Regions from separate parts of the Rossellomorea sp. FS2 genome, predicted to be linked through region 2. Evidence: riboswitches for the same ligand, from Rfam matches in the RefSeq annotation. Region 2 holds a riboswitch; each other region holds the start of a gene.
The links. Region 2 has a riboswitch for lysine ahead of ACNA6I_RS01075 (aspartate kinase). Riboswitches for the same ligand answer to the same signal wherever they lie in the genome.
Positions count from the first base shown of each region.

Region 1: linked by a shared signal. The riboswitch ahead of ACNA6I_RS18615 (Na+/H+ antiporter NhaC family protein) and the one ahead of ACNA6I_RS01075 (aspartate kinase) in region 2 are both predicted to bind lysine.
Region 3: linked by a shared signal. The riboswitch ahead of ACNA6I_RS21840 (transporter substrate-binding domain-containing protein) and the one ahead of ACNA6I_RS01075 (aspartate kinase) in region 2 are both predicted to bind lysine.

Region 1 is NZ_JBLRVS010000005.1:434,215-440,879, reverse strand. It holds gene ACNA6I_RS18615 (Na+/H+ antiporter NhaC family protein) at 69-1,634, opposite strand; lysine riboswitch at 1,749-1,930, opposite strand; gene ACNA6I_RS18610 (HD-GYP domain-containing protein) at 2,064-3,173, opposite strand; gene ACNA6I_RS18605 (bifunctional metallophosphatase/5'-nucleotidase) at 3,309-4,670, opposite strand; gene ACNA6I_RS18600 (DUF72 domain-containing protein) at 4,714-5,556, opposite strand; gene ACNA6I_RS18595 (DoxX family protein) at 5,816-6,325, shown strand; gene sufB (Fe-S cluster assembly protein SufB) at 6,423-6,665, opposite strand, start outside.
Region 2 is NZ_JBLRVS010000001.1:214,542-221,206, reverse strand. It holds gene sdhA (succinate dehydrogenase flavoprotein subunit) at 1-1,703, opposite strand, end outside; gene ACNA6I_RS01085 (succinate dehydrogenase cytochrome b558 subunit) at 1,766-2,377, opposite strand; gene ACNA6I_RS01080 (YslB family protein) at 2,708-3,148, shown strand; gene ACNA6I_RS01075 (aspartate kinase) at 3,199-4,437, opposite strand; lysine riboswitch at 4,626-4,804, opposite strand; gene uvrC (excinuclease ABC subunit UvrC) at 4,848-6,650, opposite strand.
Region 3 is NZ_JBLRVS010000007.1:492,388-499,052, reverse strand. It holds gene ACNA6I_RS21860 (four-carbon acid sugar kinase family protein) at 1-35, opposite strand, end outside; gene ACNA6I_RS21855 (2-keto-3-deoxygluconate permease) at 65-1,063, opposite strand; gene ACNA6I_RS21850 (PrpR N-terminal domain-containing protein) at 1,230-2,906, opposite strand; gene ACNA6I_RS21845 (GGDEF domain-containing protein) at 2,991-4,121, opposite strand; lysine riboswitch at 4,309-4,492, shown strand; gene ACNA6I_RS21840 (transporter substrate-binding domain-containing protein) at 4,601-5,431, shown strand; gene ACNA6I_RS21835 (amino acid ABC transporter permease) at 5,472-6,197, shown strand; gene ACNA6I_RS21830 (amino acid ABC transporter ATP-binding protein) at 6,216-6,665, shown strand, end outside.

The DNA of each region.
Region 1 (6,665 bases), on a different contig from region 2:
TGCGGAGAACGGCTGACTCCCCATCATCCCCCAAAAAAAAGAAGCCGGGATGAATTCCCGGCTTCCTGCTAATGCTGTTCTGCCACTGTTTCTGATTTCTTCCCGATCAGGAACGACACACCCACGACAAGCACGATGACCGTCAGCAGCCCGAGCCACGTGTTCTCGGTGAATCCGAGGACAAGATAGCCGACTGCCGCTGCACCCGCTGCAATGAGGGCATATGGCAGCTGGGTGAGGACGTGGTCGATGTGATTGCTCCCTGCTCCGGTGGAGGAAAGGATGGTAGTATCCGAAATCGGAGAGCAGTGGTCTCCGAATACCGCTCCGGCAAGGACGGCCGCCATGGATGGAAGCAGGATCGTGATATCCGTATTGGCCGCAATCTCACCTGCAATCGGGAGAAGCAACCCGAAGGATCCCCAGGAAGTTCCCGTCGAAAAGGCCATGAATCCAGCCACAACGAACAGGATGAAAGGCAGGGCCGCTACAGGTATGCTCGATTGTTCAACGAGACCCGCAAGATACTTCCCTGTCTCCAATTCTCCGATCAGCGTAACGATCGTCCAAGCGAAGAACAGGATGTAAACGGCTGGCAACATCGACTTAACCCCCTCGATGATCCCTTTACCGAGTGCACTCCCTTCCACGCCTTTCATACTCACCTGTCTGAGGAAGAAGAGCAGGGAAACGATAAATCCGACAACCCCTCCGAGAATCAGCGAAAGTGTTACATCGGTGTTCTCGAACACTTTGAGAAGATCGAAGGATCCCACCGCACGGTATCCGGTCCACAGCATGGCACCGACCGTTCCGACGACGAGAGCAACAATCGGCCAGACAAGGTCACCGACTGTTCCCCTTGGGCTGACGGGAAGCTCATTTTTAAGTTCTCCTGGGATTTCTTTTGATGCATCATACAGCTCACCTGTCTGGATCGCTTTCACTTCATGCTCACGCATTTTCCCAAAGTCGATGCCCCTGATGGCAATCAACAATACGAAAAGGATCGTGGCCCAAACGTAAAAGTTCATCGGAACAACTTGCACGAAGGCAGAAAATGCCGAAATGTCGGTCACATTATGCGCAGCCAGGATCGTCCCCATGATGCCGATGATGTACGCCCCCCAGCTTGAAACCGGTGAAACCACACAAATGGGAGCTGAAGTCGAATCAATGATATAGGCAAGTTTTGCCCTTGAAATATTGTGACGGTCCGTGACAGGACGTGCTACCTGACCGACCGCAAGTGCATTAAAATAATCGTCGATGAAGATGATGATACCGAGTACGGCTGCAAGGAGTTGTGCACCCCTGCGGGTCTTCACTCGCTTGATGGCCCATTCACCGAAGGCACGGCTTCCGCCCGTGATATTGATGAATGCCGTGATGATACCAAGCAGAAGCAGGAAAAGGATGATGAAGATATTCCCTTTATTCCATTCTCCATCTGCGTATAGATTCCCGATGAAACCATCCCATACGAGGGAGATCGTTTCTACGATTGAAAAATTGGCTATTAAGAGTGCTGATGCTACAATCCCTACACCGAGGGATAAAAGTACCCTCCGCGTCAGTACGACCATCAAGATGGCCAAGAGTGGCGGGATCAATGAGTAAATGGTGTTTTCCATGAGTTCCTCCTATGAATTGATAGGGGGGAAGTGCTGAAACATGATAGAAGGCAAACAAAAAAGGCAATGATAGAGATACTATCATTACCTTGTCAGTAACGTAAGTGCTCCATCACGATCTGTAGCTCCCCATTATAGAGTACCTCTATAATGACAGTGTCATCCTTTTTCAAGATAACCCCAGCACCCATGCATTCGACATACATGGCTACTTCGGCAAAAGTTCCCTTTCATCTGTTCTCTCAGTTGTCATCCTCAAACAGCTTACTAATGAACCCTGCGCCTCTACCCCATCGGATTGATGATGTGGTTGCTTATAAAATTTTCTATACAACTATATCAAACTGCCGGGTCTTTGACAATGGATATTCCCTATATGGAAATATTTTAAACCATTCAACGCAAAAAAGACCCCACGATAGAGGGGGGTCATGTACGGGAAGGGATCCCGACTTCAAAATCCGGATCAAAGCCCGTGATGATGATATCAAATTCCTTGCTCAAATCGATTTCATAAGGGGTTTCCAGACGTTCTCCCCGCTCTTCGACGATCCGTACAACAGGACGGTCGGTCACCCCTTGATTCTGCTCGGCCACGATGGCTTTCCGATCATCATTCAGCTCGATGATCATCCCATTCGGATAGATGGCCACGGAGCGCCTGAAGGCTTCGATGACCTCCCTGTCGAACAGGGTCCCCGCTCCTGCATAAAGGATCTCGAGCGCCTGATGGGGAAGCATGGCATCCCGGTATACCCGGTTGGAGGTCATGGCGTCAAAGACGTCGGCGACCGCAATGATCTTGGCGAATGGATGGATGTCTTCTTCCTTGATTCCCCTGGGATATCCTGAGCCGTCCAACCTCTCATGGTGCTGATACGCACAGTGCGCTACGAGGATGGACACCGAATGAAGGCCGCGGAGGATTTCAAATCCCCTCTCGGAATGGAGTTTGATTTCAGCAAATTCCGCTTCCGTCAGTCTGCCCGGCTTCATGAGGATTTCCTCCGATATGCACATTTTGCCGATATCATGAAGAATCGCTCCAACCCCGAGCTGTTCGAGCTGCTTTTGGGGAAGATTCAGCTTAAGGCCGATCGAAAGGGTATAGAGTGTCACATTGAACGAATGATGGAAGATATAAGAATCATAGGAGAAAACATCTGTCAGGATCGTCAGAAGGTCATTGTTCTCCTTGACTTCCTGCAGGACGACTCCGATGATGCCAGTCATTTGCCTAGCACTCTCCTCAAACAACACGCTTTTCGGGATGCCCGATTGCTTGACCTGACTGAATGCCTTCTCGATGCTTTTGATCGTCTCCTGTCTCACTTTCTTTGAAACGGTCTCTTTGACCTCGATTCCATGGGAAAGAGAATCTTCGATATAAACATATTGAATATTCAACTCTAACAGCCGCTGAATCATGCGGTCCGTGAGCGGCACGCGATCATGAATCAGCATCTTTCCTCTCATGTTATAGACCGGTGAACCTAGAACCATGCCGGATCTGATGGACCTTGTAGAAATGAGCATCATACTAATCTCCTATATATCCCCTTCATTTTTCGACAAAATTTACTAATATGTCCATTATAAAGGAAACCTGTAATTCTGCAAGGTATAATTACCTATTGCAAGGATTATTCATAGAAGAAAGGAAAACCTGTTGCTTCAATTATTCATTTTGCCGAGTTTCCACCCAAGGACATCCCGCAAGAACTCAGGCATGAAATACTTTTTCGGTTTTGTTTTTAGAGAAGGGAAGAAGTGACCGAATGTAAACATATCCGGCAGTGCCACCTTGTAGCTCTCATGAGGATCAAGACGCTCTCCTTCCACCAACAGATCACCTTCAGTAAAGCTGATATTGGTGTAAACGAATTGCCCGAGGACCTTACCCCTGAATCCCAGACCTTTCACTTCAAGAGCTGGCCACGATTCATTTAAGGTGAGCGTGATGATCTCCTTCAGCTCTTCTCCCGTGAGCGTGATCAGACACGGATTAATCGGGTGTGGCAGGATGTGATGCAGGTCCCTCTTTGTGACGGCCCCTGTTTGCAGGCCTTCCATGAGGAGTCCCGCATTCACGAACGAACAATCGGCATCTGTCCACTCCATGAGCGCTTCACTGAGAAGGAGTGGTAGCGGCGACGGAGCATACCAGTCGACGGAGAGCCCTGTTTTCAGATCAGCAATTTCTTCCTCCAGTAATGCTTGACCCTCCAGTACCCACCTTCGTTTTTCATCCGGCTCAACCCCGGTCTCAGGAAGATCTTCATACGCATAGAGCCCGGCTTTCCTCGTGAGGATTTTCTTGCTTGAAGAATCCACTTCGATCACCATATGACCGACAAAATTCCCGTACTTGCCCGCTGCACCGAGAAGGGTGCCGTTGACCTCCTTCCCTTCCTGAAGGATGTGATGGGTGTGGGCTCCGAGGATGACGTCCACTTCGGGGAACTCCTCCCCGATCCATTCATCATCACGGATGCCCAGATGGGATAAAAGGATGAGCACGTCCACTTTCGGCCTCAGTTCGTCCAACAGCTTCCTCAGCTCAGCGATCGGCTCGGTGACGGTCCAGCCCAGCGCCTGATAAAAAGGATAGAAAGGCGCCGTTAAACCAAGGACCCCGATCTTCACGTCCCCTTTCGTCCGGTAGATCTGATAAGGGGTGACCCAATCCGGCATCGCCATGGATTCGTCGAAGAGGTTCCCAAGGATGACCGGGAATGCCGCTTCATCATACAGGTGATTCAATTCTTCATGATCAAGGGTGATGCCCTCGTTGTTCCCGATCGTGACTCCGTCGTACCCTGCTTCGTTCAGGAACTTGATGTTACCCTTTCCGAGGGTGGCCTCTGTGAGAGGATGGGAGCGATCGACATGATCTCCTACATCAAATACGAAGACCTCTTCTCCTTCGCTCTCATGCAGCAGTCTCCGGTCCTTCATGAGGTCCCTTATCCTCGACCAGTGCTCAAAATGACTATGCAAATCATTGGTGTGATAAATATGGATCGTTTCTTTCAATTAAGTTCACTCCTGTAAGGCTTTGCCTTTTTCTACATGTGCATCAGAACAGATCCAGCTGCTTCGGTGCAAGGCCGCTGTACTGTATTCCAAGCAGTTCGATCATCTGTTTGGCATTATCCGCTGCGTCACCGCCTGAATTATTATTGAAAAGGATATACAGATCCTTCGATTCTTGCTCAAGCTTCCTGATATGGGGAATCCACTCCTCAAGCTCGGCCTGATTATACCGGTAGAGATAACGGACCTCACGCCAGTTTTCCTGACCCGTGTGATTCCAGCCATACACATTCCGTCCGTGGAACCGGATGAGGGTGGCATCTCCATTCGTCGCTTCGACCACTCTTGGGACAGATCCCTCTCCAGCCTGAGGCTCATCACAGATCGAATGGATCCAGTCTTCATCCTTCATGAAACCGAGCGTCCCCTGGCGGAAATCAGGTGAATACCAGCTTTGGTGACGAAACTCAAGAGACACCGGGATCCCCTGCATCTGTTCCCTACAATATCTGATATAGTTCACATTATCTTTTGTACAGTCGAACCATGGCGGGAATTGGAATAGGACCATGGCAAGCTTACCGCTCTCTAGGAATGGAACGAGGGATTCCTTGAATGCCTCAAACATGGCATCCTTTGATTCAAACGGGATCTCACCGCGCTGATGCCCCGTCATCCCCTGATAGGCCTTCACGATGAATCGGAACGCATCAGGTGTTTCATCCACCCATTTCCTTACATTCTTCACCGGCTGTACGGCATAAAAGGATGCATCCACTTCCACCACCGGGAAGTGGGCGCCGTACTCCTTCAGCTTATCCCTTGCCGGGACGTTTTCATAAAGGGTGTCATGGTCCCCCCACCCAGTCACGCCAACATAGATCATCGTTCAGCACCTGCCTTTTATGTGAATTCATTCTATCACACAACCCATTCGATTTCCGTTTGGAGGTGTCGGAATTGCTTATTAAAATGACCTCATGATCCCTTTTAACCCTTTCATCCAAAAGTTAACAAGTTTGTCATGAAGAAATGTCTAGTTTGTGAAATACTGAACAAACTTATCGTCTTTTTTCTCTTACGTGCTTATACTGAAAGTGTAGAGGAGCTAGCCCTCTTAAAACGGAATCAGGGAGTGAATGGTGATGGTAAACGCATTTTTACGTAACAATAAAGCAGTGGCAGGCGTATTGACGATTATCAGGCTGTATCTGGGGTACTTCTGGCTGACTTCCGGCATTGGGAAGATCACCGGTGGATTCGAAGTCACCGGGTTCCTCCAGGGAGCAATTGGCAAGGCGACAGGTGATCATCCGGCTGTACAGACGTGGTGGGCAACCTTCCTTGAACAGGTCGCACTCCCTAACCATGAGTTGTTCGCCACACTCGTCATGTGGGGAGAGGTTCTCGTCGGAATCGGCTTGATCCTCGGACTGTTCACGAATCTTGCAGCCCTCGGCGGCATCACGATGAACTTCAGCTTCCTTCTCAGCGGAACCACCAGCACCAACCCACAGATGGTCATCCTCACGATCTTCCTGCTTGTCGCAGGAGCGAATGCCGGCCGGTGTGGACTGGATCGGTGGGTAATGCCTTATGTGAAGAAACAGCGGCAAAATCGAAAAGGGCATAAGAAGTTAGCTCCGGCGGTATAGGACCCTGTGAACGGACCACCAACAGGAAATTTTCTTCCTTAAGAAGATAAAAAAGACGGAGCCGAAATGGGCTCCGTCTTATCATCTGCGTTGATTATTATCCGATTGAACCTTCCATCTCAAACTTGATCAGACGGTTCATTTCAACGGCATATTCCATTGGAAGTTCTTTCGTGAACGGCTCGATGAAGCCCATTACGATCATTTCCGTTGCTTCTTCTTCTGAGATTCCACGGCTCATCAAGTAGAAGAGCTGCTCTTCAGAAACCTTCGATACTTTCGCTTCGTGCTCAAGGGAAATGTTATCGTTCAGGATTTCGTTGTAAGGGATCGTATCAGA
Region 2 (6,665 bases):
TCCACTTCTTCGTAATGGAATTCCGGCGCATTGGCGGAAGCATTGAACTTCGCCATCGTCGTCTTGAGGAAGTCCTCGTCATTACGCTCAGGGAATTCAGGCTTGTAGTGGGCACCGCGGCTTTCATTCCGGTTCAAGGCACCGATGGTGATGACGCGGGCAAGCTGCAGCATGTTCCAAAGCTGACGCGTGAACATGGCACCCTGATTGCTCCACTTAGCCGTGTCATTGATGTTGATCTTTTTATAGCGCTCCATGAGCTCTACGATTTTCTTATCGGTTTCCACAAGCTTGTCATTATGACGAACGACCGTCACGTTATCCGTCATCCACTCACCAAGCTCTTTGTGGATCACATACGCATTCTCGGTTCCGTCCATGCTCATGATGTCGTTCCATTTCTCTTGCTCCTGCTTCACATGGCGCTCGAATACAGATGCAGGTACGGTTTCGACTGAGCTTTCAAGCCCCTCGATGTACTTGATCGCATTCGGGCCGGCCACCATACCGCCATAGATTGCGGAAAGCAGGGAGTTGGCTCCAAGTCGGTTCCCACCATGCTGGGAGTAATCACACTCACCGGCAGCGAACAGTCCAGGGATATTCGTCATCTGATCATAATCGACCCACAGGCCGCCCATTGAATAGTGGACCGCAGGGAAGATCTTCATCGGAACCTTGCGTGGATCATCACCCATGAACTTCTCATAGATTTCGATGATGCCGCCGAGCTTGATGTCGAGTTCCTTCGAATCCTTATGGGACAGATCAAGATACACCATGTTCTCTCCGTTGATGCCGAGCTTCTGATTCACGCACACGTCGAAGATTTCACGCGTCGCGATATCACGCGGTACAAGGTTTCCGTATGCCGGGTATTTCTCTTCAAGGAAGTACCAAGGCTTTCCGTCTTTGTATGTCCAGACGCGTCCGCCTTCCCCACGTGCCGATTCACTCATGAGGCGGAGTTTATCGTCCCCTGGAATCGCTGTCGGATGGATCTGGATGAACTCACCGTTCGCATAATACGCACCCTGCTGATACACAATGGAAGCAGCGGATCCTGTATTGATGACGGAGTTCGTTGATTTCCCGAAGATGATGCCGGGTCCTCCCGTTGCCATGATGACGGCATCGGCCGGGAATGACTGGATTTCCATTGTTTGAAGGTTCTGGGCGACGATCCCGCGTGCCTTGCCTTCATCATCGATGATGACACCAAGGAATTCCCATCCTTCATATTTATTCACGAGCCCTGCCACTTCATGGCGACGGACCTGCTCGTCCAATGCGTACAATAACTGCTGACCGGTTGTCGCACCGGCGAACGCAGTACGGTGATGCTGTGTTCCACCAAAGCGGCGGAAGTCAAGCAGGCCTTCCGGTGTACGGTTGAACATGACGCCCATCCGGTCCAAAAGGTGGATGATGCCTGGTGCTGCTTCTGTCATGGCCTTGACCGGCGGCTGATTCGCCAGGAAGTCTCCTCCATAGACCGTATCATCGAAATGTTCCCAAGGAGAGTCCCCTTCTCCTTTTGTATTGACCGCTCCGTTTATGCCACCCTGTGCGCAAACGGAGTGGGAGCGCTTAACTGGCACCAATGAAAATAGATCGACCGGTGCGCCTTTTTCTGCTGCTTTGATGGTGGCCATCAGACCGGCTAATCCACCACCGACTACGATGATTTTCCCTTTACTCATCGTCCTTCACTCCTTTTCCTACCAAACTTCAGAGCACTTGCATGATCTATTGAATGTGTTCCTTATACGATAAAAGCAAAGATGGCGCGCATACCCACGATGGAAAGCGCAAGGAAGATCCCGATCGTCACGTATGTAGCGATGCGCTGTGAACGCGGTGTGACCGTGATTCCCCAGCTGACGCAGAATGACCATAGGCCATTGGCGAAGTGGAAGATCGTAGACAGGACACCCAGCACGTAGAATGCGACCATGAATGGGTTGGAGAATATCTCCTCCATCATTTGGAAGTTCACTGTCGCGCCGAAGAATACAGCGACCCGTGTCTGCCAGACATGCCATGTGACGAAGATGAACGTGATGACGCCGGATACACGTTGAAGAAGGAACATCCAGTTACGGAAGAATCCGAATCTGCTGGCGTTATTCTTGGACGTGAACGCAATGTAGATTCCATAGATTGCATGGAAGTACAATGGAAGGAATATGATGAAGATCTCCAGGAAATAGCGGAAAGGTAGACTTTCCATGAAATGTGCTGCCTGGTTGAACGACTCTTCCCCGCCAGTGGCAAAATGGTTCACCACTAAATGTTGCGTTAAGAATAATCCAACCGGAATCACACCTAGTAATGAATGAAGCCTGCGAAAATTAAACTCTCGATTTCCAGCCATGATTTACCCCCCTTAATCATAAAATATGAATCTTCCAACTAATCTCCGCATAAAAATTAGATTTTTATTCATATTTTATATTGTAACAATTATGTGACACATCCATTTTACTCCCATGGAGTGACAGCGTCAAGAAAACGTATACATAAATTCGACAATATCGGAAAAATAATTTCGTCCGGAAATTGTCACAAAATCGTAAGAAAATTCAATCAAAACAGACAGGATTTATTATTGCGGCAAAATATCCCATGAACACTTTTTTTCGAGTATGGGATGATTAATTCCCCTCTCATGTATATAATAGTTTTATAGAAAGAGGGGATATATTTGGAACAGAAAAAAGAAGAAGTCGTAGAGTCCCAGTCCGTTCCCATCTTCGGATATGAACTGATACGCGATCTGCTGCTACCCGATATCCTCGGGAAACACACACCCGATATTCTGTACTGGGGCGGAAAACAGCTTGCCAGGAAATTCCCCCTGCCATCCAATGATGAACTGATATCTTTCTTCCGTGAAGCAGGATGGGGAGATCTCGCCATCATCGACCAGAAGAAGAACGAAATCACGTTCGAACTCAGCGGGGAATTCGTCAAGCGCCGCAATTCATTGAAATCGGATGCCTCCTTCAAATTGGAAACGGGCTTCCTTGCCGAATTTGTCCAAATGCAGAATAAATTCGTCACAGAAGCGACTGATGAACTACATAAGCGAAACCAGACCGTCAAGATCACAGCTGTCTGGGATGACAAAGACCGGGTCGAATGACCACAGAAGGCAGGCCCGCTCCCATGAGGAGCGGGCCTGCCTTTTGATGATCACAGAGTGATTTCTTCCACTTTCACTTCATCAAGATGGAAAGAGGAGTGCAGCACCTGTGCCGCTTTATTCATGAGATCCTCGTCCACGACGACGGATACTTTGATTTCAGATGTGCTCACCATCTTGATGGTGATCCCGTTATCTGCGAGCACTTCGAACATTTCTGCTGCGACACCAGGATTCGAGATCATGCCCGATCCTACGATGGATACCTTCGACAGTCCCCCTTCATGTTCCACATGGGTGAAGCCGAGGGATTCTTTGTGCTGTTCAAGGACCTCGAGGGTCTCTTCAAGATCATGCCCTTTGATGGAGAACGACAGATTGGTCGTATTTTGTTCTGTTTGACTCTGGATGATGATATCGACATTCAGGTGATGCTCCGCCAGTGTGGTGAAGATCGATGACAGCCCCTTCAACGCATTATTCAGACCGAAGACCGTCACCCTTGTGATTTCATTCTCGAACGCTACGCCGCGTACAACTAGATTTTGTTCCATGCTTGCTTCCTCCTCAATATAAGTACCTTCGATCCTCTCGATGCTTGAACGGACTTCTAATGGAATCTGATAGTTTTTGGCAAATTCCACGGCCCTCGGATGGAGGACGCCCGCCCCAAGATTGGCAAGCTCCAGCATTTCATCATAGGAGATGCTGGAAAGCTTCCTGGCTCCTTTTATATAACGGGGGTCGGATGTGTAGACCCCATCTACGTCCGTATAAATATCGCAGCGTTCCGCCTTCAGGGCTGCTGCGATGGCGACGGCCGTCGTATCGGATCCGCCCCGGCCAAGGGTGGTGATTTCTCCTGATGCAGTCATTCCCTGGAATCCTGCCACGATGACGACCTTCCCTTCATACAGATGGGATGCCAATTTTTCCGTGTGGATATTGGTGATCCTGGCATTGCTGTGGATGGACTCCGTCTCGATCCCGGCCTGCCAGCCCGTAAACGAAATGGCATCCTGGCCGACTTGGATAAGGGCCATCGTCAATAGTGAGATGGTCACCTGCTCTCCTGTAGACAGAAGCATATCCATTTCACGTTTGCTCGGCTGCGAGCAGATTTCCTTTGCCATGCCTACAAGGGCATCCGTCGTTTTTCCCATTGCTGAAACGACGACGACGACGTCATTCCCCTTTTCCTTCTCTTCCACCACACGTGAAGCCACATGCTGAATTCGTTCCACTGATCCCACCGAAGTTCCGCCAAATTTCTGAACGATTATACCCAATGCTTCTCCCTCTTTCTTCTTGATTGGATGCGGAGCACCCTGATGGACTAGAGCTACTATCTGATTCCGGCTTTTGGCATCCCCATGTCGGGGACACCGTCATGCAGCAGGTATAAAAAAAAGCAATGAGACGAAGCATCTCATTGCTTTTTGAACACTGCATACGAACAAAAAAGGTTCAGTCGGCATTGTGAGATAGCTCTCCAAGATGAATCATCTTGACAATCCTGCATCTATTAAATGCAGAACCAGCGCAGCCGATATGAGTGCGGCTTCACTTCGGCGGTCCTCCCCTTTCCAGTCACATCTCCAGAGCTCATACTCTTCCGTGAACCGTACTATTGAAGTCCGCACCTCTATCACCACTTAAAAAGTGATAATGTTTTTAATTTTTGTTCATTATAGCACAATCATTTTGGGGTATCAACGTCCTTTTCACCATTATCATGAAGTTTTTCATGAAGTTGCATGGCGACACGCTCCGGGATCCCAAGCTCCCTGAACTCTTCCAAGGTTGCATCCTTCATCCGTTTCATCGATCCGAAATGTTTCAACAGCTGTTTTTTACGCTTCGGACCGATTCCATCAATATCATCCAGCATGGATTGGAACGCACTCTTCCCCCTGAGCTGGCGATGGAAGGTGATGGCGAACCGGTGGACTTCATCCTGTATGCGCTGAAGCAGATAAAATTCCTGGCTCCGTTTCTCCAAAGGAATGATCTGGAGGGGATTCCCGTACAGCAGTTCCGATGTCTGATGCTTGTCGTCCTTTGCGAGGCCGCCTAGAGGAACATCAAGACCCAGTTCATTCTCCAGCACTTCCCGGGCCGCTTCGATCTGTCCCTTCCCGCCATCGATGACAATCAGGTCAGGGAGGGGCAGTCCTTCTTTCAATACCCTCGCATACCTTCTCCGGATCACTTCCCTCATGGATTCATAGTCATCCGGTCCGGTGACGGTCTTGATCTTGTACTTCCGGTATTCCTTCTTAGCCGGCTTCCCGTCCAGGAACACGATCATGGCCGAGACGGGATCCGATCCCTGGATATTGGAGTTATCGAATGCCTCGATCCGGAATGGCGTATAGATCCCCATCTGTTCACCGAGTCTTTCGACCGCTTTGATCGTACGGTCTTCATCCCGTTCGATCAGGGCAAACTTCTCATTCAGTGCCTGCTTGGCATTTTTCTCGGCAAGGCGCACCAGTTCCTTCTTCTTCCCGCGCTTCGGCTGGACGGTCCTTACTTCAAGGAGTTTCTCCACGAGTTCTACATCGATTCCTTCCGGGAGGAAAATTTCCTTCGGTTTGAAGTGATTGGACTTGGAATAAAACTGGCCGAGGAATGTAAGGAACTCATCCTCCGGTTCATTATAGATCGGGAACAGGGAAACATCCCGTTCGATGAGTTTCCCTTGCCGCACGAAGAACACCTGGACGCACATCCAGCCCTTGTCGATGCCGTAACCGAACACATCGCGATCGGTGAAATCCGTCATGGTCATCTTTTGTTTTTCCATCGTTGCCTCGATATGCTGGATCTGATCCCTGAACTCCATGGCACGCTCGAATTCCATCTTTTCAGAGGCTTCCTGCATCTTCACGGAAAGCTGTTCCTTGATTTCCTTATAGCCGCCATTCAGGAAACGGGCGATTTCATCCGTCATCTCGCGGTAGGTTTCATTATTCACTTCCTTGATGCACGGCGCCAGGCATTGTCCCATATGGTAGTAAAGGCATGCCCTGTCCGGCAGCGTGGTACATTTTCGCAGGGGATACAGGCGATCGAGCAATTTTTTCGTTTCGTTCGCGGCTCCTGCGTTCGGATACGGACCGAAGTACCGTCCTTTTCCGCGCTGTACCTTGCGGGTGGTGATGAGTCTTGGGTGACGCTCGTTGGTCAGCTTGATGAACGGGTAGCTTTTATCGTCTTTGAGCATGACGTTGTATTTCGGGTCATACTTCTTGATCAGATTCATTTCGAGCACGAGTGCTTCGAGGTCAGATGAAGTCATGATGTATTCAAAGTCCTCGATTTCACCGACGAGGCGCTGGGTTTTCGCATCATGGGACCCGGTGAAGTAGGACCGAACCCGATTTTTCAGCACCTTGGCTTTTCCTACGTAGATGATCGTCCCTTGACGATCTTTCATGAGGTAGCAGCCGGGCTGATCGGGCAAGAGGGCCAATTTATTTGAAATCATTGTATTCACGGTCGCTCTCCCTTT
Region 3 (6,665 bases), on a different contig from region 2:
AGATCATCCGCTACGATTGCGATCCATTTTTCCATAGTGTAATCCCTCATTTGAATCTCATTTTCTACGATGCTGCTTTTTCATCTGTTGAGTAGTCCTCCGGTAACCGGACCCCTTTTTTCTCCAGGCGTTTCACTAGGAACGCTATATAAAGTGGGAGGAGGACAGCTGTCGTCACGACGGAAGCTGCAACTTGCACGGTCGCGATTTCCACATTGGCTGCAAATCCTGCACTGGCGGCTGCTATTGCCGCCGGCGTTGCAACGGCGTTACCCGCAGTAGACCCTTCAGCAGCTCCTGCAATCGGATTCCATTTCAGTGCTTTGAACACCAAGTACCCTGCAGTCCCTGTTATGAATACCGTCATGAGCCCGAGTGCAACCCCTGATAATCCGCCTTCGACAATAGCCTTGAAGTTGATTCCCATCCCTAATGCAAAGGCGAAGAACGGAATCAGCATAGAGCTACCGGTATTAAGGAAATCTCTCATTTCTCCATCGAGGTTACCCAAGATCATTCCGATGATGATGGGAAGCAGGACCGAAATGAATGCGGTGACAGAGAATAATCCGTCCACAAAGCCCATGGCTCCGAAGATAGAGAGCGCTACCATTGTAAGGAAGGGTCCGTCATTCAACGCAAGCAATGAGTATGCCGCCCTGTCCGTTTTATCTCCGTATTGGCCAACAAGCGCCATATAAAGTCCACCGTTACTATTCGTCATGGAGGCAATGACGGCAATAGGTGCCAACCCCATCCAAAGTCCATTCTCACCAGCAAACATATAGGCTAGCAATCCAACTGCCGCCCCTACTAGCCATTTTACGGATAACAGCACTGCTCCTTTTCCAAGACTGACCCCTACATTCCTGACGTTGATCTGTGCGCCGGTACATAATAGAAATAAAGCGATAAGCGTACCGGCACCGTCTACGAACAATGCCTGTGTGAAGTTCCCGATTCTCAGCAGATCTGGAGCGATGGTGTTGATTGTTGCAGAAAGCAACAAAGGTACAACCATCATCCCACCTGGGATTCGGTTTAAGGTTGATTTGATCTTCATTTTAACATCCCCTTATGTGTATGTCGTGAATAATCTCTCGGTAAACCGCTTACAATCTACATAATAGAACTTTGTATCTAATTTTGCAACACTAATAATATATTTATTTTTATTTAATAATTATTGTTGCAAAATGAAACAAAAAAAGAAGAGCCCCGATGGCTCTTCAATTCTCTTCATTCAGTTTTCTCCACAATGTAGATCGATTAATGCCCAGACGCTTCGAAGCGCGGGATTGATTCCCGTTTTCCTCAGCCAAAACCGTTTCTATAATCCTTTTTTCGATTTGTCTGAGTGTCCCGTCGACTGATGTGGAATGAATCGATGTTTTTTTGCATGATAGCAACATTTCTGTTTGTGCTTTTTCTATATAATATCCGTCGGCTTTCTGTGCCAATTCATGGATCGCTTGCTTCAGTTCATGGAGATTCCCGGGCCAATCATATTCCTTCAACAAGGTCATGGCTTCAGGCTTTATCCCTACGGTTTCACTTCCGTTTTGAGCATGTAAGGCCGTTAAGAAATAATGGGCGAAGACCGGGATGTCCTCTTTTCGTCTTGATAATGGGGCTAAGTGGATACTTTGCGTTTCGATCGTTACATCCTGCCCGGCATCTTCCTGGATAAATATGACCTGCATACGATGAGAATAGGATGTCAACAAACTCGTGAATTCTTCCACGTGCTGGCTTTTATCCTGGTTTAGAACCACAATGCTCCCTGCCTGGATAGGCAAAAGGATTTGTTTCAATTCGCTCAAAGCATGTTCATCGAGCAAAGCGGCGTCGATGCTGATTAGAGGAGCGGCGTGCCCAAATCGTTGGTGGTGAATGTTTTCTGCCACCGTCGATTTGCCTGTTCCTTTATCACCGATGATGGAGAGTGGCATTGAGCTCAGTCGTTTCAATTGTCTAGCCAGATCCCGTGAATAGAGGCTTTCTCCAATTATTGGAGAGGCATTCGGTCCAATATCGATCGATATCGGCTTCCTGTCGGATGGGTTTCCTCTGACAAAGCACATCATTCCGGCTTTCGTATCCGTGAGTTTGAAAAGTTGAACCACTAAAAACTGGTTCCCGTGTTCAAGTTTCAACCACTGGTTCTTTCCTGTACTCAACACATCTTCCAGTGGGAGTTTAATGGTTGATTGGGTTAAGGCATTGTCATCAAGATACGCACGGTAAGCCGCATTTCGCTCATGAATCAGGAGGTCTTTTCCGATTACGGCAGTTGGGTAAGGGAATTCATGAAAAAGCTGATGGAAGATATCGTAATTATGCCTTACCTTTTTGGAAAGCTGGAAAGCACGTCTTCCTTCCTCAATTGCTTGGATCAATGCCTCTTTTCCTGAAGTGATGAGCACTCCATGAAGGCCCATGGATTCGGCAGCTTGCACGGTTACCACATCTCCTATGATGGATTCATAACCGGCTTCCTTGAGGGATTCGAGGAGTGGCTTCACTTCCGTCCTGTTGGCAATGGTCTTTACTTCAATGTCGTATTCAAGGATATTGCAAAGAGTTGCGGCCCCTTGTGTAACAGACGCAAATCCGACTAGCGCGACTTTCTTTCCGATGTTTTTAATCAGCGTAAAGACGCGTAGCATATCGTAGCCTGATATTTGAATATGGATCACCGGTAGGGAAGCAACCTGTTCGATTGCCAGTGCCGTGCCCCCGCGGCTGATGATGATATCGTACTCCTCCAGCATCGTTTGACGTGCAAAGTCAGCTCCCTCCTCGAGGTTGGCGACAGTGACGTCCATCTTCACGTCTGGAGGGAGGTCAAGCTGCTTGCTGACTTCAGCCATTCCGCTATAAGGTGCTATTAAGAGAGCTTTCATGTCCGACATACTCCTAATCTGTTGCATATTTAAACACTATTATGTCACACCTGGGGACTGATGTCACGAGGAGGTATCCGCCGGTCACCATCTCTTGAATTGATTACGGCCCGCTTTTTTTGCTTCATACAAGGCTTCATCACAACAGGCATAAAGCTCTTCCAAGGTTGAGGTCTCGAAGGTGGTGATGCCTATACTGACTTGATATGGGACGATGCTCTTGGTTGAGTGGAGAGAAGAAATCAATTGTTCAGTAAAGCGATTTGAAGCCTCTATCCCTTTATCAACAAGCAAGATGGCGAATTCATCTCCACCATATCGTCCAAACAGGTCCTTATCCGTTAATTGACCCTGTATCGTTGTGGTCATATCTTGAAGGACTTGATCCCCTGCCAAGTGACCATATGTATCGTTGATCTGTTTAAAATGATCGACATCAAAGAGAAGGAACGAGTGTTGCAACCCTTTTTTGTTGTGACGAACAAGATCTTCTGCGCTTCTGGTGAATGCCCGTCTATTCAGTACTCCTGTCAGATCATCCTGGTTTGCCAGGATGACGAGTTCCCGGTCGACCTTTTCCTTCATCAGAAGAAGGAAGGCAAGATTCATCAAATTCGATAAAACATAAAAAGAAAGCAGGACAATCAATTGAAGGACCCCGGGATTATAAAGGGTAAAGGATTGGATTGGGATGAAAAATGAACTGAATCCCCGGACGATGGAGAAGATGACGCCAACTCCATAAAGCAGGCTCACAACCTTCATCAGAAGGGATGAACTCCTGAAACCGACCAGACAAACCGGTGAAAGGAGGATGGCCGTCAGGAACGAATAGTAGGCGATGCGGACAGACTCTGTATTGTAAAAGATAAATAAGATGGAAAAGCCCATAATCCCGACGATCGTCACATATATATAGATGAGCCTCATCTTAGGACGTAAATAGCCCTGAAGATTCACTAGCGCTGCAACTTCCAAAGATGTCCCCGTATAAAGAACGATGTTGGCCAACCATATCGATAGCACATCGGAAATATCGCCCCGGAACACCATTAAGGATACCGCCAGGATCTGGCAACATTTGGCCAGGAAGAACATATTCAGGGTCATATCCCGCTTGTGGGTAAATCCGTAAGATCCGATCATAATCAGGGTGAATAAGAAGCCGATGAACAGCAGGGCTGTAATGATGGTGGAATCGACATAGATCTCCAATCCGGCACTCTCCTTACTGAAAAATGGTCTGAGTATAGTATATCAAACCTGGGACTTTCTGAGTGGATGTCGATTTGGTAACGGGTGTAATCTTTGGAAATCAGGAAAATAACTAGTTCAATGGATTGACAGTTTCCTGGTTTAATTGTAGACTGTTAGAGAAAATTTAATAAGACCTCGCTATGAATAGTGAGGTAGAGGTGCGATATTTAACAGTCCTTGGCGGAGCTCGAGAAGCGTCGATGTCAGGGAGAAGGAAATGTCGCCGAAGTGGGTTCATATGTCTCGGTATGACCTGCTGGGTCTGCAGTTAAGAGCTGCAGGACTGTCTCAATAAACGTCCCGGTTTATTGAGTTGTGCTATCTCATTGGGGAATAGAGAGGACTTATGGGTGACTTCGTATACTACGGCCTGAGTTGATCTCAGGCCGTTTTTTGTTTGTCCAAAAGCATTTACAAAAAATAGGGGGACGAAAAGAATGAAAAAAAGAGCAACGATCTTCGCATTATTGTTGGTTTCGGCACTGGTTATGTTGGCAGGCTGCGGGAAAAGCGGCGCTTCAGGTTCGGAAGACAAAGACACATTCACTGTAGGTCTTGAAGCAGGATACGCACCATTCAACTGGTCACAGAAATCAGACGCCAATGGAGCGGTTAAAATCAAAGGAAGCAAGGAATATGCCGGCGGGTATGACGTGGAAATGGCGAAAAAGCTTGCAGATAAAATGGGCAAAGAACTCGTTGTTGTGAAAACAGAGTGGGACGGACTCGTTCCTGCCCTGAACTCAGGTAAGATCGACGCCATTGTCGCAGGGATGTCCCCGACAGCTGAGCGTAAAAAAGCCATCGACTTCTCTGATAACTACTACAAATCCGATCTTGTGATGGTCGTGAAAAAAGGCGGTAAATATGAAGGAGCCAAGTCGATCCAAGACTTCAAAGGGGCTAAGGTGACAGCACAATTGAACACCTTCCACTACTCTGTGATCGATCAGATCAAAGGGGTTTCCAAAGAAACAGCCATGGATAACTTCCCTGCCATGAGGGTTGCCCTTCAATCAGGCATTATCGATGGATATGTATCGGAACGTCCGGAAGCAGTGAGTGCTTCAACAGCAAATGACGATTTCGCCATGGTTGAATTCAATGATGGGTTCAAAACATCAGAAGATGATACGGCCGTAGCTGTAGGAGTGGAAAAAGGAAGCGACCTCACGGAAGAAATCAATAAAGCATTGAAAGATATTTCAGAAGATGAACGTACAGAGATCATGGATCAGGCCATCAAGAACCAGCCTGCAGAACAGTAATCATGTTGCCGGTCAGGCAATATGAAGAAGGAGGAGAACAATGAGCTTAGAGTGGATCATCAGAATTATTACAGACAACTGGGCCATGTTCTTGCGAGGAGCGGGTGTGACCTTGTTGATCGCCTTTGTCGGTACCGTGATCGGTGCCGCCATAGGCCTGTTGGCAGGCGTCATCCGGACCATCCCTGTCCCTGAACGCGGACCGAAGAAGGTCATCCTCAAAGTCGTGAACATCGTATTATCCATCTACATCGAATTCTTCCGGGGCACGCCGATGATTGTACAGGCAATGGTCATCTATTACGGTTCGGCCATGGCCTTCGGATTCGATATGAACGTCATGGTGGCGGCTTTCATCGTCGTCTCCATCAATACGGGTGCCTATATGGCCGAAATCGTCCGCGGTGGGATCATCTCCATCGACAAGGGGCAATTCGAGGCTGCCCAGGCCATCGGGATGAACCATGTGCAGACGATGTGGAATGTCGTCATGCCTCAGGTCATCCGTAATATCCTGCCGGCAACGGGGAATCATTTTATCATCAACATCAAAGATACATCCGTCCTGAATGTCATTTCTGTATCGGAGCTGTACTTCCTGACCAAATCCGTGGCAGGGAACAATTTCCGTTACTTCGAATCATTCTTCGTCGCATGTATGATCTACTTCGTCATGACATTCGCCGTGACCAAGATCCTCCGTCACTTCGAGAAGAAGCTCGACGGACCGGACAGCTATACAATGGTAGATGCGAAAGCCAAATAAGGAGAAGGAGGAAGCCCTGTGGAAAACGTCATAGACATCCAGCATTTGAACAAATCCTTCGGCACCCATGAAGTGCTCAAGGACATCGACTTTTCAGTGAAAAAAGGGGAAGTGGTGAGCATCATCGGTTCCTCCGGTTCCGGTAAATCCACCCTTCTCCGCTGCATCAATCTGTTGGAAAAACCGAGCGGCGGTCAGATCATCTACAACGGGGAGAATATCCTCGACAGCAAGCATGATATCTTCGCATACCGCCAAAACCTGGGCATGGTGTTCCAGCAGTTCAACCTGTTCAACAACCACAATGTCTTGAAGAACTGCGTCGTCGGCCAGGTCAAGGTACTGAAGCGCTCCAAAGAGGAAGCGGAAAAGGTCGCCTTGAAATACTTGGACGTCGTTGGCATGAGCCAATATGTCAACGCCAGCCCGAAACAGCTCTCAGGGGGCCAGAAGCAGCGCGTCGCCATC